DNA from 4 places in the Pseudomonas koreensis genome. Region 2 is predicted to be linked to each of the others. Evidence: predicted binding sites of a transcription regulator. Region 2 holds the regulator's gene; each other region holds the start of a gene.

Region 1 (6,047 bases), 1.2 Mb from region 2:
AAGCGGCAGTGCATGTCGGCGATCATCCCGGCGATGACATTGCCGGGGCGCAGCAGGCGGGCTTGCGCGCGGTGTGGTTCAACCCGACGGGCAAGGTCTGGGAAGCGGAGCGCTTGCCGGATGCAGAGATTCGCAGCCTCACGGAATTGCCAGCGGTAATCGCCCGCTGGAATGCTCCCTCGAAATGACACAGATCCCCTGTAGGAGTGAGCCTGCTCGCGATAGCGGAGTGTCATTCAATTAGATGTATCTGATACACCGCTATCGCGAGCAGGCTCACTCCTACAGGGGATTCTGGTGGCTGCTCCATTCATGTCAGACATGAAAAAGCCCGCAGCGACGGCGGGCTTTTTCAGCAAGCGAGCGACGCGCCTCAGATAGGGCGGCTGCCGTACTTGTTGTCCGGCTTCTTGGGCGGATCGGCGACCACGTTGGCCTCCACTTCCTGCACCTTGCCGCCGCGCGCAAGGAATTCTTCCATGGCCCTGGCCAGGGCGTCACGCTCCTTGTTCTTGGCTTCGATGCTCGGCAATTCGTCGACCGATACCGCCGCCTTGGCTTTGCCTTTGGCAGCCGGGGCCGGCGTGTCGTCACCGCCATCGTCTTCGGCAACGTCTTCCGCTGCCGCTTCCAGGCCTTCCTCGGCCTCGTCTTCGTCGCCTACTTCGAGGTCGTCGTTTTCCAGATCATCGTCGCTCATGTTCTACCTCATGACTTGCCAAAAGCAGATTAGTTATAGACCAGCTTTGGCGGCTGTCGAAGCCGCCGTTGAAAAATCTTCTACCGCTGCCGGGCAGCGGCTCATGCCTGTTCACCGTGCAAGGTGGCGAGGACTTTACGGGCACCGCCGTGATCACGGTGCTCGCCCAGATAAATCCCTTGCCAGGTACCCAGAGCCAGTCGCCCTGCCGCAACCGGCAGACTGATCTGGCAACCGAGCACGCTGGCCTTGAAGTGCGCCGGGAGATCATCCGGGCCTTCGTCGTTGTGCTCGTAACCGTCTGTTCCTTGTGGGATCAGGCGATTGAAAAATCGTTCGAAGTCGCGGCGGACTGCCGGATCGGCGTTCTCGTTGATGGTCAACGATGCCGACGTGTGCTGCAGCCACAAATGCAACAGACCGACCCGACAGGTCTTGAGTTCAGGCAAGCCTGCGAGCAACTCGTCGGTTACAAGATGAAAGCCCCGGGGCCGTGCCCGCAGGGTTATCAGAGTCTGTTGCCACATACAGTTCTCCGCTCGTTCGGGGCGCATTCTAGCGTGCTCTGAAAAAAAACAAAGGCCCTAATATTCCTGCAGCGATGTAAGCGATTGCCCGCAGAAAAAGCCTCGTCGTAAAGACGACCAAAGCCGTAAGAAAAATCCTTTCAGCCGCTCCTTGAATGACAAATCCCGGACAAAAAAATGCCCGGCGAACCGGGCAATTTTTTCAGTGCGCGTACTTACAGGTTGTAGCCGCGTTCGTTGTGCTGTGCCAGATCGAGACCGACCGACTCTTCTTCCTCGGTGACACGCAGACCCATGACGGCGTCCAGCACCTTGAGGATGATGAAGGTGACGATGGCGGTGTAGATCACCGTGAAGCCGACGCCTTTGATCTGAATCCAGACCTGCGCGCCGATGTCAGTCACGGTGCCGAAGCCGCCCAGTGCCGGTGCTGCGAAAACGCCGGTGAGGATCGCGCCGAGGATACCGCCGATACCGTGTACGCCGAAGGCATCCAGGGAATCGTCATAGCCGAGTTTGCGTTTCAGGGTAGTGGCGCAGAAGAAGCACACCACGCCTGCGGCAAGACCGATCACCAGTGCACCCATCGGGCCCACGGTGCCAGCGGCCGGAGTGATCGCGACCAGACCGGCGACCACACCCGAGGCGATGCCCAGTGCGCTTGGCTTGCCGTGCGTGACCCACTCGGCAAACATCCAGCCCAGTGCCGCAGCAGCGGTGGCAATCTGGGTGACCAGCATCGCCATGCCGGCGGTGCCGTTGGCAGCTGCAGCGGAACCGGCGTTGAAGCCGAACCAGCCGACCCACAGCATCGCCGCGCCCATCAGCGTGTAACCGAGGTTGTGCGGAGCCATCGGCGTGGTCGGGAAACCTTTGCGCTTGCCCAGTACCAGGCACGCGACCAGACCGGCGATACCGGCGTTGATGTGCACCACGGTGCCGCCGGCGAAGTCGAGCACGCCCCAGTCCCACATCAGGCCGCCGTTACCGGACCAGACCATGTGCGCGATCGGTGCATAAACCAGGGTGAACCAGACGCCCATGAAGATCAGCATCGCGGAGAACTTCATGCGCTCGGCGAACGCACCGACGATCAGCGCCGGAGTGATGATCGCGAAGGTCATCTGGAAGGTGATGAACACCGCCTCAGGGAACAGCGCCGCCGGGCCGGTGATGCTCGAAGGCGTGACACCGGCGAGGAACGCCTTGCCCATGCCGCCGAAGAACGAATTGAAGTTGACGACGCCCTGCTCCATGCCGGTGGTGTCGAAGGCAATGCTGTAGCCATAAATGACCCACAGGATGCTGATCAGACCGGTAATGGCGAAGCATTGCATCAGCACGGAAAGAATGTTTTTCGAGCGAACCATGCCGCCGTAGAACAGCGCCAGACCGGGGATGGTCATGAACAGCACCAAGGCTGTCGAGGTGAGCATCCAGGCGGTGTCGCCGGAATTGAGGACTGGCGCTGCCACTTCGTCTGCCGCCATGGCGATGCCGGGCATTACGATGGACAACAGGGCGCCTAGCCCTGCGAATTTACGCAGAGTCATATTGTTTTCTCCTGGGGCGTTGGGTTTGTGGCGGCGCTTAGATCGCGTCGGTATCGGTTTCGCCGGTACGGATGCGGATCGCCTGTTCCAGATTCACCACGAAGATCTTGCCGTCACCGATCTTGCCGGTGTTGGCCGCCTTGGTGATCGCCTCGATCACCCGATCCAGATCCTTGTCGTCGATGGCCACGTCGATTTTCACCTTGGGCAGAAAATCGACCACATATTCCGCGCCGCGATACAGCTCGGTGTGACCCTTCTGCCGGCCGAAGCCTTTGACTTCAGTGACGGTAATGCCCTGCACGCCGATTTCGGACAGCGACTCGCGCACGTCGTCCAACTTGAACGGCTTGATGATGGCAGTGACTAGCTTCATGAAACTCTCTCCCGAATTGGTGGACTTGCCCCAGGAAAACAAACCCGTCTCAAGTCTAAGCGCAGTGCCTGGCTTTGTAACGCATCGTTGACGCCAGCTAACCGCATCAGACGAAACTCCCCGCTTCGTCTGCCGCACTGCATTCGTCACAGCGACTGCATCAGTGCATGGGTCGAGGGTGACTAAGCAGAAACCTTGCCAGCTCGGCAAAAACCCTGAATTTCAACCGTTTGGCGACGGGTACGGGCACTCGTGTAGAAAAGCCTTTACCGATACGCACAACAACGGTGCGCCGCCGTCCGTCCCCCTGCGCGAAAAGCGTGCATCCGTGCAACGGGATTGACTATAGACACTGCGTGATACACTGCCGGCCATTGTTTCCAGGACATTTCCCATGCTCGCGCCCAAAGACTTCCTCGACGCCCTGAGCGGCACCGCTTCCCGCCTGTTCAGCGGCGACACGCCACTGCCGAAAGCCGAAATCGAAAGCCAGTTCAAAATGCTGCTGCAAAGCGCCTTCAGCAAACTCGATCTGGTCAGCCGGGAAGAGTTTGATAGTCAGATGGTCGTACTGGCCCGCACTCGCGCTCGCCTCGAAAGCCTCGAAGCCAAGGTTGCCGAGATGGAAGCGAAGCTGACACCGCCCGCGGAATAATCCGCGCCCCCTGTAGGAGCTGCCGAAGGCTGCGATCTTTTGATCTCCAGCCCTTCAACCATCCCGGCAACGTCCTACAACCTGCACCACCGCCGTCCGATTGCGCCGAAAAGCCCAGGTTTCAACTAGATCGAAAACCCCCAGCCGTGGATACGGTCACACGATTCGCCGCAGATGATGGTGAAACGGGAACAGACCAAGCGCCCAATGGCGGGGCCATGGTGGAAAAGGGCTTCGCGGATGCTGCAATCGCTATAAGCCCGCATGCCTGAGCTGGGCCCTGCGCAAATCGTAAGTCGATTGGAGATTCATCCAGAACTCAGGCGTAGTGTTGAGATGATTGGCAAGGCTGATTGCCAGATCGGCGCAGATCCTGAGCTGGCATTTCACAAGCTTATCGATCTCACTTTCGGGCCAGTTCGTGGGCATGGCCAGATCCATGACAGTCATGCCCAACGGCTCCATGAATTCCTTACTCAGGACCTCGCCCGGATGAATCGGGCGCATACCATTGCGATTCATTTTCCGACTCCAAAGGCTGCATTGAACGGCCAAACTGGAGCATCCGACTCTTCGATACAAGACCGTCGAAACCCTTTCGCCGGGGTCCTACAACTAATAGGGCGCGGCCCTACAAAAATCAGCGTCTGCGCCTGATTACGCGACCTTTCCTCCTTTTAATACGGTAACCAACAAAGCATCTGTCACCCAAAAAACGAGGCCTCAATGAAAGACAAAAAGAGAAGGGCAAAGCTAGAAGAGATTGTTAGATATCACTCTGAAGCACTTCGGTTAGCCGGAGGTATGTCAGCCAATCAGCGTCGTTTTATTGAGGTAGCGGCCAGGTACGGTAAAGAACTCGAACCGGATGGTTGGCTAGCCGGGGGAGGAAGCCAAGTAAGAAATCCCGAAGAAGAAAACTAATGTGGCCACTCTACTGAAGGTGGAAGGGCACCTTGGCAACATCCAGTGAAGGTTTACCCCCGCGTCGGTGCCACCTGCATTCGTTCTCCCAACTATCCTTAAAAAACCCGCAGGAAGCGGACCCCGATTCAGCTCAAGGAACGACCATGTCCCTCTCCATCGTCCACAGTCGCGCCCAGATTGGCGTGGATGCTCCCGCCGTCACTGTCGAGGTTCATCTGGCAAACGGTCTGCCCTCCCTGACCATGGTCGGACTGCCCGAGGCGGCGGTGAAGGAGAGCAAGGATCGGGTACGCAGCGCGATCATCAACTCCGGGCTGCAGTTTCCGGCGCGGCGGATCACTTTGAATCTGGCGCCGGCGGATTTGCCCAAGGATGGCGGGCGCTTCGATCTGGCGATTGCCTTGGGGATTCTGTCGGCCAGTGTGCAGGTGCCATGTCTGACGCTGGATGAGGTGGAATGTCTGGGTGAGTTGGCGCTGTCGGGTGCCGTGCGGCCGGTGCGTGGCGTGCTGCCGGCAGCACTGGCGGCGCGCAAGGCCGGGCGGGCGCTGGTGGTGCCGCGAGCGAATGCCGAGGAGGCCTGTCTGGCGTCCGGGTTGAAGGTGTTTGCGGTGGATCATTTGCTGGAAGCGGTGGCGCATTTCAACGGGCATACGCCGGTCGAGCCTTACATATCAGACGGCTTGATGCATGCCGCCAAGCCCTATCCCGACCTCAACGAGGTGCAGGGCCAAACAGCCGCCAAACGCGCACTGCTGATTGCCGCTGCGGGGGCGCACAACTTGTTGTTCAGCGGACCTCCCGGCACCGGCAAGACCTTGCTGGCCAGTCGTTTGCCGGGATTGCTGCCGCCGCTTTCAGAGTGCGAAGCGCTGGAAGTGGCCGCGATTCAATCGGTCGCCAGCGGCGTGCCGTTGACTCACTGGCCGCAACGCCCCTTCCGCCAGCCGCACCATTCCGCGTCCGGGCCGGCGCTGGTCGGGGGCAGTTCGAAACCGCAACCCGGCGAAATCACCCTCGCCCATCACGGTGTGCTGTTTCTTGATGAATTGCCGGAGTTTGATCGCAAAGTCCTCGAAGTGCTGCGCGAGCCTTTGGAGTCCGGGCATATTGTGATCGCCCGGGCCAAGGATCGCGTGCGATTCCCCGCGCGGTTTCAACTGGTGGCGGCGATGAATCCGTGCCCCTGTGGATATCTTGGCGAACCGAGCGGCAAGTGCTCGTGCACGCCGGACATGGTCCAGCGCTATCGCAACAAGTTGTCGGGGCCACTGCTGGACCGGATTGATCTGCATCTGACCGTGGCACG
Region 2 (6,047 bases):
AGCGCGGCGAAGTGAACTCGGGCGGTACCGAAGTGGAATTGATCGATTCGGTCCGCGTACAGCGCACCGATGAGAAAAATCGCGGCACCCTGATCACCAGCACCCGCATGACCGTGTTCCCGCAGCAGGAATATGCGCAGACTGCGCAACCCGTTAGAATCGAGGGCGCTGGCGGCGTGTCGACTGGCGTCGGAATGAAAGCGTACCTGAAGGACAGCAGGATACACCTGCAATCGAACGTAAGAGGACAGTATGAGGCTCGTTAAAACCCTCCCTATTTTGCTCAGTCTGGGCGCAGCACTGGGAAGCGCGAGCGCCTGGTCCCTGCCGAACGATCAGCAGCAACCTATCCGCATTCAGGCCGACGACGCCCAGCTGGACGACAAGAATGGCATCGCCACCTATAAAGGTGACGTGATCATTACCCAGGGCTCGATGATCGTTAAAGGCAACACGGTGACCATGACTCGCGCGCCCAACGGTGATATCGACGTGGTGACCTCGGTGGGCAATCTGGCTTACTTCGAGCAGTTGCAGACCCAGGGCGACGCCAACCCGGTCAAGGGCTACGGCGTGACGATTCAATACCACGCCCAGCAGAACCGCGTGGTGCTGATCGACAAGGCCAAGGTTATCGACAAGGATAACAACGTCACCCAAGGCGAAAAAATCGTCTACGACACCGTGAAGAAACTGGCCAGCGCCGGTCGCGCCACGGGCAGCAAGGTCACCGAATCGCGTCCGCGCATCGACATGGTGATCCAGCCGAAGAAGAAAACCGAAGAGAAATCCCAGTAATGGCAACTCTGAAAGCTCAGCACCTGGCCAAGGCCTATAAAAGCCGCCAGGTCGTGCGTGACGTCAGCCTGTCGATCGACAGCGGGCAGATCGTCGGCCTGCTCGGCCCGAACGGCGCCGGCAAGACGACCTGCTTCTACATGATCGTCGGCCTGGTGCAGGCCGATCAGGGCCGGGTGCTGATCGATGATCTGGACGTCAGCCACCAGCCGATGCACGGCCGCGCCAAGGCCGGTATCGGCTATCTGCCGCAAGAAGCGTCGATCTTCCGCAAGCTGTCGGTCGCCGACAACATCATGGCGATCCTCGAGACTCGCCCGGAACTCGACAAGGCCGGCCGTCGCAAGGAGCTGGAAAGCCTGCTGCAGGAATTCCACATCAGCCACATCCGCGACAACCTCGGCATGAGCCTGTCCGGTGGTGAACGCCGCCGGGTGGAAATCGCTCGCGCTCTGGCCACTGCGCCGAAATTCATCCTGCTCGACGAACCGTTCGCCGGTGTCGACCCGATCTCGGTCGGCGACATCAAGCAGATCATCCACCACCTCAAGGCCAAGGGCATCGGTGTGCTGATCACCGACCACAACGTCCGCGAGACGCTGGATATCTGCGAAACCGCTTACATCGTCAACGACGGTCAACTGATCGCCGAGGGCGATGCCGAGACTATCCTGGCCAACGATCTGGTCAAGGAAGTGTATCTGGGTCACGAGTTCCGCCTGTAAGCGCGACAGCGCTGTATCGATTCAAGGCGCCTTTATCCGCTTTAATTGTTACAGCGCTCTAGGCAAACACTTCAGTTTCAGGCATATAATTTGCTTAAGTTTGGCGCTTCGGCGCCCTGTAGTGGATGGCGCAAAGCGCCGGCGAATAAGGTGTTAAGCCCCTGCCATGAAACCATCGCTAGTCTTGAGAATGGGCCAGCAGCTGACGATGACACCGCAGCTGCAACAGGCCATCCGTCTGCTCCAATTGTCGACCCTGGACCTGCAACAGGAGATTCAGGAGGCTCTGGAATCCAATCCGATGCTCGAACGCCAGGAAGAAGGCGACGACTTCGACAACGCCGATCCCTTGGCCGACAACGCCGAACAGAAGCCCGCAGAAATCCAGGAACCCTCCTATCAGGAAACCGCCCCGACGGTGGACAACCTCGAGGATGGCGAATGGAACGAGCGCATCCCCAACGAACTGCCGGTGGATACCGCCTGGGAAGACGTCTACCAGACCAGCGCCAGCAGCCTGCCCAGCAGCGATGACGACGAGTGGGATTTCACCACCCGCACCTCCGCCGGGGAGAGCCTGCAGAGCCATCTGCTCTGGCAACTGAACCTGGCGCCGATGTCCGACACCGATCGCCTGATCGCCGTGACCCTGATCGATTGCATCAACAATCAGGGTTACCTGGACGAAACGCTCGAAGAGATTCTCGAAGCATTCGATCCGGAACTGGATATCGAGCTCGATGAGATCGAAGCCGTCCTGCATCGCATCCAGCAATTCGAACCCGCCGGGATCGGCGCACGCAACCTCAGCGAATGCCTGCTCCTGCAACTGCGCCAGTTGCCAGCCAAGACGCCGTGGCTGACCGAGGCCAAGCGTCTGGTCGCCGATTACATCGACTTGCTCGGCAGCCGCGATTACAGCCAGTTGATGCGGCGCATGAAGCTCAAGGAAGACGAACTGCGCCAGGTCATCGAACTGGTGCAGAGCCTTAATCCGCGTCCGGGCTCGCAGATCGAATCGACCGAGGCTGAATATGTCATTCCCGATGTGATCGTGCGCAAGGACAACGAGCGCTGGCTGGTCGAGCTGAACCAGGAATCGGTGCCACGCCTGCGTGTCAACGCCCAGTACGCCGGTTTTGTGAAGCGTGCCGACACCAGCGCCGACAATACCTTCATGCGTAATCAATTGCAGGAAGCCCGCTGGTTCATCAAGAGCCTGCAGAGCCGCAACGAAACCTTGATGAAAGTGGCCACGCAGATCGTCGAACATCAGCGCGGATTCCTGGAATACGGCGACGAAGCGATGAAACCGCTGGTACTGCATGACATCGCTGAGGCGGTCGGCATGCACGAATCGACTATTTCCCGCGTGACCACGCAAAAATTCATGCATACCCCGCGCGGTATTTATGAGCTGAAATACTTTTTCTCCAGCCACGTCAGCACCTCCGAAGGCGGCGAATGCTCGTCCACGGCGATTCGCGCGATCATCAAGAAACTGGTCGCGGCGGAAAATCAGAAAAAGCCGTTGAGTGACAGCAAGATCGCTGGTTTACTGGAGGCACAAGGCATTCAGGTGGCTCGCCGCACCGTCGCCAAGTACCGCGAATCCCTCGGAATCGCGCCTTCGAGCGAACGCAAGCGGTTGATGTAAGCCACGTTACAGCGTTCCAGTGGCAGGCTTTTCGGCCTGCCGCTTTATGCACTGGCAACGAAGGAGAAGCTGTATGCAAGTCAACATCAGTGGACACCAACTGGAAGTGACCCAACCTCTGCGTTCCTACATCGAGGAAAAACTCCAACGACTGGAGCGACATTTCGACAAGATCACCAACGTGCAAGTCACGATGTGCGTCGAAAAGCTGAAGCAGAAGATCGAAGCCACCTTGCATATCCCCGGCAGCGAAGTGGTCGCCAACGCAGAAGATACCGACATGTACGCTGCGATCGACTCACTCACCGACAAGCTGGATCGCCAACTCAAAAAGCATAAGGAAAAGACCCAGAGCCTCCTCCAGGGCGCGACCGGTCGTTAACACCCCTATCCCATGATCCGACTTGAAACCATCCTGACCCCCGGCCGTTCCCAGGTGAACGCGCCGGGCGGCAGCAAGAAAAAAGCCCTCGAACAGATTGCCAACCTGATCCACCGCGAAGTGCCGGATCTGGCGATGCAGGATGTCTTCGAAGCGCTCATTGCCCGTGAAAAACTCGGTTCCACCGGTTTTGGCAACGGCATCGCCATTCCCCACTGCCGCCTCAAGGGCTGCACGGCGCCCGTCAGTGCCCTGCTGCACCTCGAAGCTGCGATTGATTTCGACGCCATCGACGGCGCCCCGGTAGACCTGTTGTTTGTGCTGCTGGTCCCGGAAGCCGCAACCGATGCGCATCTGGAATTGCTGCGCCAGATCGCCAGCATGCTCGATCGCAAGGAAGTGCGCGACAAACTGCGTAGCGCCCCGAGTAACGAAGCCTTGTACCAGGTCGTACTGGACGAGCAGAACGGGCACTGATCATGCGTTTGATTATCGTCAGTGGCCGTTCGGGCTCGGGTAAAAGTACCGCCCTGAATGTCCTTGAGGACAACGGTTATTACTGCATCGACAACCTGCCGGCCGGCTTGCTGCCGGAACTGGCCGAGCGCGCGCTGATCCACACCGAGCTCGCGCAGCCGCTGGTTGCCGTGTCGATCGATGCGCGCAACCTGCCCAGCCATCTGTCACGTTTCCCGGAATTGCTCGAAGATGTGCGTGCCAAGCATATCCAGTGCGATGTGCTGTATCTGGACGCCGACGAAGAAACCCTGCTCAAGCGTTTTTCCGAAACACGCCGTCGCCACCCGCTGAGCAACGCCAATCGCTCACTGGCCGAAGCCATTCAGGATGAAAGCGCCCTTCTCGGGCCGATCGCCGATCTGGCCGACCTGAAAATCAACACCACCAACCTGAATCTGTATCAACTGCGCGACACCCTGAAGTTGCGCCTGTTGAATCAGCCGGAGCCCGGTACCGCATTCCTGATTGAATCTTTTGGTTTCAAGCGTGGCATGCCGGTCGATGCCGACCTCGTGTTCGATGTGCGCTGCCTGCCCAATCCGTACTGGAAACCGGAGCTGCGCGCGCAGTCCGGACTCGATGCACCTGTGGCCGAGTACTTGGCGGAACAGCCTGATGTCGAAGAAATGTATCAGGACATCTACGCCTACCTGAACAAGTGGCTGCCACGTTTCGCCGCGAGCAACCGCGCCTACGTCACCATTGCCATTGGCTGCACCGGCGGGCACCACCGCTCCGTCTACCTGACCGAACGCCTGGGTCAGGCCCTGCAGAAAACCCTGAAGAACGTCCAGGTTCGCCACCGCGACCTCACCTAAAGGATTCACACCGCGATGCCTGCTCGTGAAATCGAAATCATCAATAAGCTGGGCCTGCATGCCCGGGCATCGGCCAAATTTGTCGGCGTAGCGGGTCAGTACCCAGACTGCACGATCAGAGTGGGTCGCACGCCAGAGACGACTGTCGACGGCAAGAGCATCATGGCGATGATGATGCTTGCCGCTGGCAAGGGCACCAAAATTTATCTGAGTACTGAAGGCGAACAGGCTCAGGAAGCCATGGACGCCTTGGTCGATCTGATCGAAAGGTATTTCGACGAAGGCGAGTAATCCTTGAGGCGAGGACAATGTTCCTCGCCTCCATTCAACCCAACGCCGTATCCATCACCATCATCAGACAAAACCCGATCAACAAACCAAGACTCGCCAGCTTGTCATGCCCATGACGACGCGACTCCGGAATCACTTCGTGGGTCACCACCAGCAACATCGCCCCGGCCGCCAGCGCCAGCCCCAGTGGCAACAGCACTTGAGCCAGACTGACCAGCCACGCGCATAACAACGCGAACACCGGTTCGACCAGCCCTGACGCCGCGCCGATCAGAAAGGCCCTGACCCGCGACATCCCCGCCCCGGCCAGCACCAACGCAATCACCAGACCTTCCGGCACATCCTGCAACGCGATGCCCATCGCCAGACTGTCGGCGTCTGCCATGCCGCCACCGGCAGACACGCCGACCGCCATGCCTTCCGGAATGTTGTGCGCGATGATGGCGAACACGAACAGCCAGATGCGCGGTGGAATAACCGGACGCTCAAGCGTGCCGACGAGCATCTCCGGCGTGGCACCGGAAACTCTGCGATCCACCAGATACAGGCCGAAGGCGCCGAGCAGGATGCCAAAGCAGATCAGGCCACTGGCGGCCCACGGCGTCAGGCCAAGACTCTCAGCCGCAGCGATGCCCGGCACGATCAGCGAAAACGCCGTCGCCGCCAGCATCACCCCGGCACCGAATCCCAGCAAGGTGTCGCTGAGTGCCTGCGGCATACGCCGAATTATCAGCACCGGCACCGCGCCGAGTGCCGTGCCCAAGGCACAAATAGCGCCGCCCTGCAGCGCGCGCAGAAGCTTCGGTTCCAGATTCAGCCAGTGCAAACCGTGGGCGACCAGCAAAGTCATCCCCGCC
Region 3 (6,047 bases), 760 kb from region 2:
TTGCCGCCGGTCACCGCGATCACCTGTACGGGATGCATGCTGCCCATGTTATTTCTTTACCTTGTCTTGCATAGACGGAGGCCACATTACTGGCTGCGCGTTCCCGATCGGAACAATGCGTGGCAGACCATCGATGTAGGTACAAAAACTGTTCATGATTACCTCAGCCAACCTGCTTGGTCGGGCTGTGATAGATATCAGCGAACATGTCAGCCATGGCTTCTTCGCTGGGTTCTTCCTGCATTTGCACGCTGACGGCGCGGCTGACCAGTTGATGACGGCGCGGCAGATGCAGATCATCCGGAATCCGTGGGCCATCGGTCAGGTACGCGACCGGCAATTCATGACTGATCGCCAGGCTCAACACTTCGCCGAGACTGGCCGTTTCATCCAGTTTAGTCAGGATGCAGCCGGCCAGCCCGCAACGCTTGTAACTGTGATAAGCGGCGGTTAGAACCTGTTTCTGGCTGGTGGTTGCCAGGACCAGATAATTTTTCGAGCGAATGCCACGCCCGGCCAGGCTCTCGAGCTGCATGCGCAACGCCGGATCACTGGCTTGCAGCCCGGCAGTATCGATCAAAACCACGCGTTTGCGTAGCAGTGGATCCAATGCCTGCACCAGCGACTGGCCCGGATCGACGTGGGTCACCGGCACATTGAGAATGCGGCCGAGGGTTTTCAATTGTTCCTGCGCGCCGATGCGAAAGCTGTCCATGCTCACCAGCGCAACGTTCTGCGCGCCGTACTTGAGCACATAACGCGCGGCCAGCTTGGCCAGCGTGGTGGTCTTGCCCATGCCGGCGGGGCCGACCATCGCAATCACACCGCCCTCTTCCAGCGGCTCGACTTCCGGTACGGCAATCATCCGCGCCAGGTGCGCCAGCAGCATGCGCCAGGCCTGACGCGGCTCTTCGATATCGGTAATCATCGCCAACAGATCGCGCGACAGCGGGCCGGACAGGCCGATGCGCTGCAGACGACGATACAGATTGGCCTGGGCCGGACGGCTGCCTTGCAGCTGATTCCAGGCCAGGGTGCCGAGCTGCACTTCCATCAGCTCGCGCAGGCTGTTCAACTCAAAACGCATCGACTCCAGCGCTCGCGGATCGACACCCGCCGAAGCTTGCGCAGGGGCTGCGGCCGGACGGGCCGGGGCAGCGTAGGTTGGCTCGCTCAGCGGCTCGGCAGCGGTCAGCGGCAGGCCTGCGGTCAATGGCAGCCCGGCGAACAACTGCTGATTGGTGTTGCCATCGGCTTCGCCACGCAGGCTCAGCTCGGCCTGGGCGGTGACGATGCGCGACTGGGTCTTGCGCAGCTCGTCTTCGAGTTCCATGTTCGGGACCCGTGGTGCCAGCGCCGACAATTTGTAATCCAGTGCCGCCGTCAACTCGACGCCGCCGGCGATGCGGCGGTTGCCGATGATGGCGGCATCAGCGCCCAGCTCATCGCGAACCAGCTTCATGGCCTGACGCATATCGGCGGCGAAAAAACGCTTAACTTGCATAAACCACTACCTCAGCCGTTGGGCCCTACTGTCGCAACGATGGTCACTTGCTTGTTGTCCGGTACTTCCTGGTAGGCCAGCACATGCAGCCCAGGGACTGCGAGGCGGCCAAAGCGCGAGAGCATCGCGCGAATCGGGCCTGCCACCAGCAGGATCACCGGTTGGCCTTGCATTTCCTGCCGCTGGGCCGCTTCGATCAACGAACGCTGCAGCTTCTCGGCCATGCTTGGCTCCAGCAGAACGCCCTCTTCCGAGCCTTGTCCTGCCTTCTGCAGACTATTGAGCAATATCTGTTCCAACCTTGGTTCCAATGTGATCACAGGCAGCTCGGACTCAGTGCCTACAATGCTTTGGACGATGGCGCGGGATACCCCGACCCGCACAGCAGCGACCAGAGCGGCGGTATCTTGACTCTTGGCGGCGTTGTTCGCGATCGCCTCGGCGATGCTGCGAATGTCGCGCACCGGCACGTGTTCGGCGAGCAGCGCTTGCAGGACCTTGAGCAACTGCGACAGCGAAACCACCCCCGGCACCAGCTCTTCAGCCAGTTTCGGCGAGCTCTTGGCCAGCAATTGCATGAGTTGCTGCACTTCCTCGTGGCCGATCAGCTCACTGGAGTGCTTGTAGAGAATCTGGTTCAAGTGCGTGGCGACCACGGTGCTGGCGTCAACCACGGTGTAGCCGAGCGATTGCGCCTGGGCGCGCTGGCTGATTTCGATCCATACCGCCTCGAGGCCAAAAGCCGGATCTTTGGCGTTGATACCGTTGAGCGAGCCGTAGACCTGGCCGGGGTTGATCGCCAGTTCGCGATCCGGGTAGATCTCGGCCTCGGCGAGAATCACGCCCATCAGGGTCAGGCGGTAAGCGCTCGGCGCCAGATCGAGGTTGTCGCGGATGTGCACGGTCGGCATCAGGAAGCCCAGATCCTGCGAGAGCTTCTTGCGCACGCCCTTGATCCGCGCGAGCAATTGCCCACCCTGATTGCGGTCCACCAGCGGAATCAGGCGATAGCCGACTTCCAGGCCAATCATGTCGATCGGCGTGACGTCATCCCAGCCCAGTTCTTTGGTTTCCATGGCGCGGGCCGGCGACGGCAGCAGTTCCTGCTGACGCTTGACCTCTTCCAGGGCCACGACCTTGGCGACGTTCTGCTTCTTCCAGAACAGGTACGCGCCGCCCGCAGCCAGCGCTGCCATGGTCAGGAAGGAGAAGTGCGGCATGCCCGGCACCAGGCCCATCACCGCCATCAAACCAGCGGCTACGGCCAGCGCTTTCGGCGAGGCGAACATCTGGCGGTTGATCTGCTTGCCCATGTCTTCCGAGCCGGAAGCACGGGTCACCATGATCGCCGCCGCTGTCGATAACAACAGTGATGGCAATTGCGCCACCAAACCGTCACCGATGGTCAACAAAGCGTAAACCCGGCCGGCGTCGCCGAAGCTCATGCCGTGCTGGAAGATACCGACCGCCATGCCGCCGATAAGGTTGATGAACAGAATCAGCAAACCGGCGATGGCGTCACCACGGACGAACTTGCTGGCACCGTCCATCGAACCGTAGAACTCGGCCTCCTGGGCGACTTCCTGACGGCGCATTTTGGCCTGGTTCTGGTCGATCAGGCCAGCGTTGAGGTCGGCGTCGATCGCCATTTGTTTGCCGGGCATGGCATCGAGGGTGAAGCGCGCGCTCACCTCGGAAATCCGCCCGGCGCCCTTGGTCACCACGACGAAGTTGATGATCATCAGAATCGCGAAGACCACGATACCGACCACGTAGTTACCGCCGATCACCACCTCACCGAAGGCCTGAATCACCTTACCGGCCGCGGCGTGGCCGTCCTGACCGTGGAGCATCACCACTCGCGTCGAGGCCACGTTCAGGGCCAGGCGCAGCAGCGTCGCCACCAGCAGAATGGTCGGGAACACCGCGAAATCCAGCGGCCGCAGCGCATACACGCAGACCAGCAGGACGACGATGGACAGGGCAATGTTGAAGGTAAAGAAGACGTCGAGCAGGAACGGCGGCACCGGCAACATCATCATCGCCAGCATCACCAGCAGCAACAACGGCACGCCCAGATTGCCTCGACTGAGGTCGGCAACGTTGGTGCGTGCTGTATTGAATAACTGAGTGCGATCCACCGGTTTTCCCCGTTCCTTTAAAGCAAACTTTTGACGCCCGAAGCGGGCGCAGGGCGGCTATTGCAAGAAGCTTTCCAACTTTTACCGGGGAATGAAATAGAGCGGTTTTGCTTGAGATTATCGGCTGATTGAGCCGCCCCCTTCGCGAGCAGGCTCGCTCCCACCGTTTGAAATGCATTCCCAATCGGACATTTGGAATACGGCCCCTGTGGGAGCGAGCTTGCTCGCGAAGGGGCCATCAGAACCAACGCAATTCTTCGACTTAAACAAAGCTGTTTAAAAGACACCTCCAGACACGGTCTCAAGGCTACAAATCCTTGCGCCATTGCCTACGGCCAAGCCAGAATCCGCCGGCTTGTGCGCCTTGGGGGCGAGTTCTATTGTTGTCCGGTCGCTGACGAATCAGCGATCGGGTCTCGCAGCCCGTCGATCTCTGGACGCACAACACCCGTTTTTTTATGGCGGCTGTACGTGGGAGACCTTCGGGTCTGCCGGTTCTAGAGTCCCGGTCTGCGACCTGCGTATAGCTGCCACCCTCATTCGTCTCGCAGCGAACGTTGGCAGCTCCAATGACTCTAGGAGCTTCACCATGATCAAACCCACACCCAACCCACCCGAAACCGACCCCACCTCCCCCTACGAATCCCTCGATTCAAAAAAACTCCACGAAGCCGCCGACCGCGCCCTCGACCACTACCTCTGCCCACCCGGCTCCACCCCGCCGCCCTACAGCCCCCGCGCGATGTACGCCGTCACCGCCGACACGAAAAACGAAGACCTGCTGGCCAACGCCTGCGAAACCCTCGCCTCGGCCAAAACCATCGCCCAGGAATTCGCCGGACTGGTGAAACCGTCGCAGCGTCGGACGCTGATGGGGATCGCGCAACTGATCATGCTTGGAGAATTGGCGGTGAATCGGGTGCTGGATAATCTGGAATTGCCGCAGTAGCGCGCCTCTGTGACACGTCAAGACTGATGTGTTAGAGCGGCCGGCGCCTTCGCGGGCAAGCCCGCCCCACTGGGACCGCTGGCGATCACAAGCCTGCGTTTACACCGCCTCGCCTGCCCGCGAAGGCGACTTCACAGCCTTCACATCGCTTCAAGCAAGGAAAACCCGCCGCCCCGTTGAGTCGGGACGGCGGGTTTTGTCGTTGCGGCAGCAGAACTTTCTCATCCAGGCGACGAACAATCACTCATCGGATACCACTCATCGGATACCACTGCCCACCTGTCAGAGTTGACAGGTGCGCAACATTTCAATTGCGCGTTAACTCACTCCGTCACTTTCCCGCACGGAGCCGTTGCCATGTCGCTGCCTGATGAGCCTTTCGCCCTAAAAGAACTCGAGATCCCCGGGCGCACCGGCCCGGTATCGGAGAGTCCTCAGAAGATCTGGGGCATCAACATCGCCGCCGCGCTGGGCAACTTTCCGCTTGAAGGTCTGCTGTGCGAGGCCGGGCCGTGGGGGAACATGGCGGAAGGCGACACGTTGACGATCTCCTGGGGCACCGGGCAAAACGTGTGGACGGAAAAAGTCGACAAGGACCGGGTCGGCAAGAAACTGCGCATGTACGTGCCTGCCCGGCACATGATCGATGGCCCGTACGCGGTGTCCTATACCGTCAAACCGTTGGGCGGCGCCGATGAACCGTCTGAAGTCATGCAGGTGCTGGTCAAGCTGACGCGACCGGGCGGCCATGATGACAACGGTGATATCGGGCACTCGAAACTGATCATGAGCCTTCCCCAAACCATCATTGACGGCGGCATCCACGAGGGCAACGTCGAGGATGGCGTGCCGATCACCATTGGCAAGAACGATGGCACGCCGCCCTACCCCTACGCGGCGGCGGGTGATGTCTGTCGCATCAGTTGGGGCGGCATCTACGTGCGCGGTACTCCGCTGACCCAGGAACAGGCCGAAGGCAAGGCGCCGATTATCATCACCATCACCCCGGAGATCATTAAAGACGCCGGTGATGCGCCCGGCGTGGCTGTGGTTTTCGAGGTATACGACAAGGTGTTCAACCGCTCCGAGGACTGGAGCCCCGAGCAGCGCATAGAAGTGGCGGTGGGTACGACACGGCTGGGCGCGCCGTTGCTGAAAGAAACGGAAAACAACGTGCTGAATGTCGACAAGCTGGGCGACGCCGACGGCACCGTGCAGATCATCGCCACGAATACCAGCCATTTCGAGGTGGGTGACATTCCCTTCATCCGGATCAAGGGCACACCCATCGAAGGGCTACCGATTGATCTGGAAAAAGAATACCCGCCGTTGACAAACGTGCCGAGCGTTGTTGAACACAAGGTTCCCAACGCCGTGTTACGCCAGTTGGCCAAGGCGCAGATCACCTTGTCCTACTACCTGAAAAAAGCCGATGCCTCTCCCGACTTGCGCT
Region 4 (6,047 bases), 1.9 Mb from region 2:
CCGGCCCAGGCCTCGCTGTTGCAGGTGCCGGAAGGCGAGAAAGGCGCGCTGCTCGAAGGCATCTACCGCACCCGCCTGAAAACCCAGCCACCGGCAGAATGGAAAGATCTGGGCAAGGAAGAACGCACGGCGAAAATGCGTCAGGGTGTGATCGCGTTCTGGAGTGGCAGCGATGTGCTGTTGCGGCAGTTGGGCCAGGATCGCGCCAGTACCATCAAGGATTACCTGGTCGACAAGGGCAAGCTCGAGGATGACCGGGTGTACTTCATCGACGCCAACCTCGGGGATGCCGAAAGCGATGGCCGCGTGGTGACGCAAATGCATTTGGACGCGGAATGAACATGCGTAACTGGCTGGCGGTGATCGCTCTGATGTGTGTTGCTGGCCAAGCGGCAGCGTCCGACACCTTGCGCTGCGGCAGCCAGTTGGTCAGCCTCGACGACCGCGCCAGCGAAGTGCTGCAAAAATGTGGCGAGCCGGTCAGCCGTGACGTGCTTGGATACAAGCGCAGCGCCAACCGCCGCGAAGAGTTCCAGGTCGAGGAATGGACCTACGGGCCAAACAACGGCATGTACCAGTACCTGCGCTTCGAAGGCAATCGCCTGCGGCAGATCACCAGCAAACGCGGTAACTGAACCGAACGAAATCCGCCCTGTGGGAGCGAGCCTGCTCACGAATACGGTTTGTCTGCGACGAATCTGTCGGCTGACACTACGCATTCGCGAGCAGGCTCGCTCCCACATTGATCTTCGGTCGATGCCACTGGCAGCGCGGTAACTGAGAAGAGCAAAAGATCGCAGCCTTCGGCAGCTCCTACATTGGGAATGCATTTCCCGGAAGGAGCTGCCGGAGGCTGCGATCTTTTGATTCTCCAAATAGAACAGGCCCCGACACAAGTGCCGGGGCCTGTAATGGTCACATCCGTGTGACCGTTCGCATGAACTCTAAAGTTGCGGCAGACGTATTGCTCGGCCCGTCTGTCGCGTCTTCTCCCGGTTCAGGCGAGAAGTCTTGCCTTACTCGGCTTTCAGGCCATCAGCGGAGACCGCTTTAACGCCTTTGATTTTCTTGGCAATGTTCACCGCGGTGGTTTTCTGAGCCTCGGTCACAGCAGCGGTGGAGGACAGGGAAACGACACCTTTGTTGGTTTCGACTTTGATATCAGTGCCTGGAATGCCTTTTTCGGTAACCAGGTCAGCCTTGACCTTGGTGGTGATCCAGGTGTCGGAAGTAGCTTCTTTCGCTTCAGTGACTTCACCGGCAGCCAGAACCATTGGCGACTGGGTAGCCTGAGTGGTCTGGGCGAAAGCGCCACCAGCCATGGTCAGGGTCAGAGCGGTAGCAGCGGCAGTGATAGCGAACTTCTTCATACGAGTAACTCCTGTTTTTACTGGAAGTCTGCTGTAACGCTTGTCAGCAGGGTTACCGGAGATATTGCGAACGCTGTGCCAACTTTTTCGACCGCATAAAACCATTAGAAAACAATGAGTTATGAAAAACGCCAATTTTCATTTTCATGCAAAATGCATGACTCCACGCAATTTCGCATGCAAGTTGCGGTTTTTCGGAAAGTTCATAAGCTGCTGAAATTATTGGAGCTTTTGTGAAGCGGTCGCGATACGAAAATGCCCCGCGGTGCGGGGCATTTCTCGTTTGCTCGACTCAGAATTACGTACCGCTGGCCGTGCAGCCACGAGGCGAGTAATCGGCGTTGACGGTCGTAGCGCAAGTCCAGAGACCGGAAGTATTACCCGTAGAAGCGCCCGAGCGGGTGAGTGTAATTGTCTTGTTCAGCACCGGTCCCGGGGCGTTGAGCAAGGTGCAAGTGATTGTGCCTGCGCCTGTCGCCGCCGTGCCGGTAACTGCCAACGTGCAATTGGAAGTAGCCGTAGTACCGCCCGCCACGTTGGTGATATCCGGGGCCGTCCCCTGATTGATCGTGTCTTCAAACGGCACTTTCAATGCCGTGATCTCCGCCAGCCCCGCCGTCACCTTCGACCGCGCCTGATATTTCGAATACTGCGGCAGGGCAATCGTCGCCAGAATGCCGATGATCGCCACAACGATCAGCAGCTCGATCAGTGTAAAGCCTTGTTGTTTTTTCATAGACACGCTCCATGCATGAGTCGAAATCTCATGATCTGAACAAGACCCAGCACAGCCCATGCCAACGCCTTTGCGGCCCCGCCCGTTGGGACCGTGCGTTCCAGGACGCCGTTTCCTACAACCCGCAACCGCACTATCTGACACTTTTTGTCACCTGCACCGGCCGTGTTTGGCGCTGTCACTTGACTAGGCTATAAGTCATGAACGGCAAGCGTGCGGAATCCCCATGAATGACATCGCTCTGAGCGGTCTGGCCAAGCAATTGGTCCAGGCCGAACTGCTCACGGAAACAAGCGCCCGGCAATCCTGGGCGCAGGCCCAGCGCAATCGTGTGTCGCTGGTCAATTACCTGGTGCACAACAAACTGGTCAACAGCCGGCAGATCGCCGAGATCGCTTCGGAACATTTCGGCATGGCCCTGCTCGACCTCAATTGCCTCGACAAAGAGGTCCAGCCCAAAGGCCTGGTCAGTGAAAAACTGATTCGTCAGCATTGCGCCCTGCCCTTGTGGCGGCGCGGCAACAAATTGTTCGTGGGCCTTTCCGACCCGAGCAATCAGCAGGCGATCAGCGACATCCAGTTCAGCACCGGCCTGAGCACCGAAGCGATTCTGGTCGAGGACGACAAGCTCAGCGACGCCATCGACAAGTTCTTCGACAGCCACACCTCGGGCCTGGAAGAAATGGCCGACGTCGATCTCGACGGCCTCGACGTCGAGTCCATCGATGACAACAAGCAGGACGTTATCGGCGGCCTCGATGCCGACGACGCGCCAGTCGTGCGCTTTGTGCACAAGATGCTGCTGGATGCGATCAAGAGCGGCTCTTCCGACCTGCACTTCGAGCCCTACGAGAAAAACTACCGGGTACGCATGCGCACTGACGGCATGCTGCGCGAGGTGGCCAAGCCGCCGATCCAGTTGGCCGGGCGCATTGCCGCACGCTTGAAAGTGATGGCCAGTCTGGATATATCCGAACGGCGTAAACCCCAGGACGGGCGGATCAAGATGCGCCTGTCTAAAAGCAAATCCATCGATTTCCGCGTCAACACCCTGCCGACCCTGTGGGGCGAAAAAGTGGTGATCCGGATTCTCGATCCGTCCAGTGCGCAAATGGGCATCGATGCGCTGGGTTATGAGGCTGAGCAAAAGGCCTTGTACCTGGCCGCGCTGAAACAGCCGCAGGGGATGATTCTGGTCACTGGCCCCACCGGCTCCGGTAAAACCGTATCGCTGTACACCGGGCTGAACATCCTCAACACCGTCGACATCAACATTTCCACCGCCGAAGACCCGGTGGAAATCAACATGGAAGGCATCAACCAGGTCAACGTCAATCCGCGCCAGGGGCTGGACTTTGCCCAGGCGCTGCGCTCGTTTCTGCGTCAGGACCCGGACGTGATCATGGTCGGCGAGATCCGCGATCTGGAAACCGCCGAGATCGCGATCAAGGCTGCGCAGACCGGCCACCTGGTGCTGTCGACCCTGCACACCAACAGCGCCGCGGAAACCCTCACGCGCCTGCACAACATGGGCATTCCCGGTTTCAACATTGCCACCTCGGTCAGCCTGATCATCGCCCAGCGCCTGGCGCGCAAGTTGTGCGCGCACTGCAAGCGGCCGCTGGAGATTCCACGCGAAACCTTGCTCAAGGAAGGCTTCCCCGAGGAACGCATCGGTCATTTCACGATCTACGAGCCGGTCGGTTGCGATCACTGCAACGGCGGTTACAAAGGACGCGTGGGAATTTATGAGGTGGTAAAAAACACACCGGACCTGCAACGGCTGATCATGGCCGAGGGCAATTCGCTGGAAATCGACATCCAGATGCGCCGCGACGGTTTCGCCGATCTGCGCACCTCCGGGCTGCACAAGGCCATGCAAGGCATCACCAGCCTTGAGGAAATCAACCGGGTCACCAAGGATTGAACATGGCGGTCAAGGCAGCAAAAGTCAGCGTTTACGCCTGGGAAGGCACGGACCGCAAGGGCAGCAAAGTCACTGGCGAACTGAGCGGGCAGAACCCCGCGCTGATCAAGGCGCAGTTGCGCAAACAGGGGATCAACCCCGGCAAAGTACGCAAGAAATCCGCATCTCTGCTCAGCTTCGGCAAACGCATCAAACCGCAGGACATCGCCCTGTTCACCCGGCAGATGGCAACGATGATGAAGGCCGGCGTGCCGCTGTTGCAGTCCTTCGACATCATCGGCGAGGGCTTCGAAAACCCGGCCATGCGCAAACTGGTCGAGGAGGTCAAACAGGAGGTCGCCGCCGGTAACAGCTTCGCCACGGCGCTACGCAAAAAACCGCAATACTTCGACGAGTTGTACTGCAATCTGGTCGACGCCGGCGAACAATCCGGCGCCCTCGACACCTTGCTCGAGCGGGTCGCGACCTATAAGGAAAAAAGCGAGGCGCTCAAGGCCAAGATCAAGAAAGCCATGACCTACCCCACCGCCGTGGTGCTGGTGGCGGCGGTGGTGACCGGCATTCTGCTGGTCAAAGTGGTGCCGCAGTTCCAGTCGGTATTTTCCGGGTTCGGCGCCGAATTGCCCGGCTTCACGCTAATGATCATCAGCCTGTCGGAGTTCATGCAGCAGTGGTGGTGGGCGATTCTGTTTGCGCTGGTGGCGGCGTTTTTCGGCACTCGCCACGCGCTGAAGACTTCGCAGGCCCTACGCGACCGTCGCGATACCTGGCTGCTGAAGCTGCCGCTGGTGGGCACCTTGATGTACAAGTCTGCCGTTGCACGTTTTGCCCGCACCCTGTCGACTACATTCGCGGCCGGTGTGCCATTGGTGGAAGCGCTCGATTCGGTCGCTGGCGCTACCGGCAACGTGGTGTTCAAGCGTGCCGTGCTGCGGGTTCGTCAGGACGTCTCGACCGGCATGCAGCTGAATTTTTCGATGCGCAGCACCGGTGTGTTTCCCAACATGGCGGTGCAGATGACCGCTATCGGCGAGGAGTCCGGGGCACTGGATGACATGCTCGACAAGGTCGCCGGTTTTTATGAAGCCGAAGTCGATAACATGGTCGACAACCTCACCAGCCTGATGGAGCCATTCATCATGGTAGTGCTGGGGGTCATCGTCGGCGGACTGGTGGTGGCCATGTACCTGCCGATCTTTCAACTCGGCTCAGCGATCTGACATGCCTATCGACGAACTGTTTGCCGTGTATCCGCTGGCCTTTGTGCTCACCGCGCTGCTGCTCGGGCTGGTGGTGGGCAGCTTCCTCAATGTAGTGGTCTGGCGCCTGCCGAAGATGCTCGAGCGCGACTGGCGGCAGCAGGCTCATGATGTGCTCGGCCTGCCCATCGAAACGCCTGTGCCCACCTACAACCTGATGCTGCCGCATTCCGCGTGCCCCCATTGCGGACATCGAATTCGCCCGTGGGAAAACATCCCGCTGCTCAGTTATCTGTGGCTGCGTGGGCGCTGCTCGGCCTGCTCGACGCCGATCAGCAAACGTTACCCGCTGACCGAACTGGCCTGCGGCCTGCTCTCGGCTTTCATCGCCTGGCATCTGGGCTTCGGCTGGCCGGCGGGTCTGTTGATCTTGCTGACGTGGGGCTTGCTGGCGATGAGTCTGATCGACTGCGAGCATCAACTGCTGCCCGATGTGCTGGTGCTGCCGTTGCTGTGGCTGGGGCTGATCGTCAACAGTTTCGGCGTGTTCGTGGCGTTGCCCGATGCATTGTGGGGCGCGGTAGCGGGGTATCTGGCGCTGTGGTCGGTGTTCTGGCTGTTCAAGCTGCTCACCGGCAAGGACGGCATTGGCCATGGCGATTTCAAGCTGCTGGCCTTGCTTGGCGCATGGGGTGGCTGGCAGATCCTGCCGCTGACGATTCTCCTGTCATCGTTGGTTGGGGCGATTTTGGGCATCGTCATGCTGCGTCTGCGCGCCCGGGAAACCTCGGCGCCAATCCCCTTCGGACCGTTTC

The links. Region 2 encodes sigma-54, which starts transcription at its own class of promoters, with help from an activator protein. Its sites were predicted from a motif close to ANTGGCATNNANNTTGCTNT; they were not measured.
Region 1: the regulator sigma-54 is predicted to act here: its motif matches at 3,340-3,359, upstream of glnK (P-II family nitrogen regulator).
Region 3: the regulator sigma-54 is predicted to act here: its motif matches at 3,705-3,724, upstream of flhA (flagellar biosynthesis protein FlhA).
Region 4: the regulator sigma-54 is predicted to act here: its motif matches at 2,153-2,172, upstream of J2Y90_RS01590 (pilin).

Annotation. Positions count from the first base shown of each region.
Region 1 is NZ_JALJWP010000001.1:1,060,270-1,066,316, forward strand. Features, by position in the region: gene J2Y90_RS04980 (HAD family hydrolase) at 1-188, shown strand, start outside; gene sutA (transcriptional regulator SutA) at 374-700, opposite strand; gene J2Y90_RS04990 (secondary thiamine-phosphate synthase enzyme YjbQ) at 802-1,227, opposite strand; gene J2Y90_RS04995 (ammonium transporter) at 1,443-2,780, opposite strand; gene glnK (P-II family nitrogen regulator) at 2,818-3,156, opposite strand; gene J2Y90_RS05005 (accessory factor UbiK family protein) at 3,551-3,811, shown strand; gene J2Y90_RS05010 (HigA family addiction module antitoxin) at 4,064-4,333, opposite strand; gene J2Y90_RS05015 (hypothetical protein) at 4,538-4,735, shown strand; gene J2Y90_RS05020 (YifB family Mg chelatase-like AAA ATPase) at 4,882-6,047, shown strand, end outside.
Region 2 is NZ_JALJWP010000001.1:2,279,709-2,285,755, reverse strand. Features, by position in the region: gene lptC (LPS export ABC transporter periplasmic protein LptC) at 1-266, shown strand, start outside; gene lptA (lipopolysaccharide transport periplasmic protein LptA) at 253-798, shown strand; gene lptB (LPS export ABC transporter ATP-binding protein) at 798-1,523, shown strand; gene J2Y90_RS10190 (RNA polymerase factor sigma-54) at 1,690-3,180, shown strand; gene hpf (ribosome hibernation-promoting factor, HPF/YfiA family) at 3,254-3,562, shown strand; gene ptsN (PTS IIA-like nitrogen regulatory protein PtsN) at 3,575-4,039, shown strand; gene rapZ (RNase adapter RapZ) at 4,042-4,899, shown strand; gene J2Y90_RS10170 (HPr family phosphocarrier protein) at 4,915-5,190, shown strand; gene J2Y90_RS10165 (ZIP family metal transporter) at 5,225-6,047, opposite strand, start outside.
Region 3 is NZ_JALJWP010000001.1:3,041,568-3,047,614, reverse strand. Features, by position in the region: gene fleN (flagellar synthesis regulator FleN) at 1-47, opposite strand, end outside; gene flhF (flagellar biosynthesis protein FlhF) at 164-1,504, opposite strand; gene flhA (flagellar biosynthesis protein FlhA) at 1,516-3,645, opposite strand; gene J2Y90_RS13665 (DUF6124 family protein) at 4,235-4,594, shown strand; gene J2Y90_RS13660 (hypothetical protein) at 4,952-6,047, shown strand, end outside.
Region 4 is NZ_JALJWP010000001.1:346,584-352,630, forward strand. Features, by position in the region: gene J2Y90_RS01575 (DUF748 domain-containing protein) at 1-339, shown strand, start outside; gene J2Y90_RS01580 (DUF2845 domain-containing protein) at 336-635, shown strand; gene J2Y90_RS01585 (BON domain-containing protein) at 1,017-1,370, opposite strand; gene J2Y90_RS01590 (pilin) at 1,669-2,106, opposite strand; gene pilB (type IV-A pilus assembly ATPase PilB) at 2,333-4,033, shown strand; gene J2Y90_RS01600 (type II secretion system F family protein) at 4,036-5,253, shown strand; gene J2Y90_RS01605 (prepilin peptidase) at 5,255-6,047, shown strand, end outside.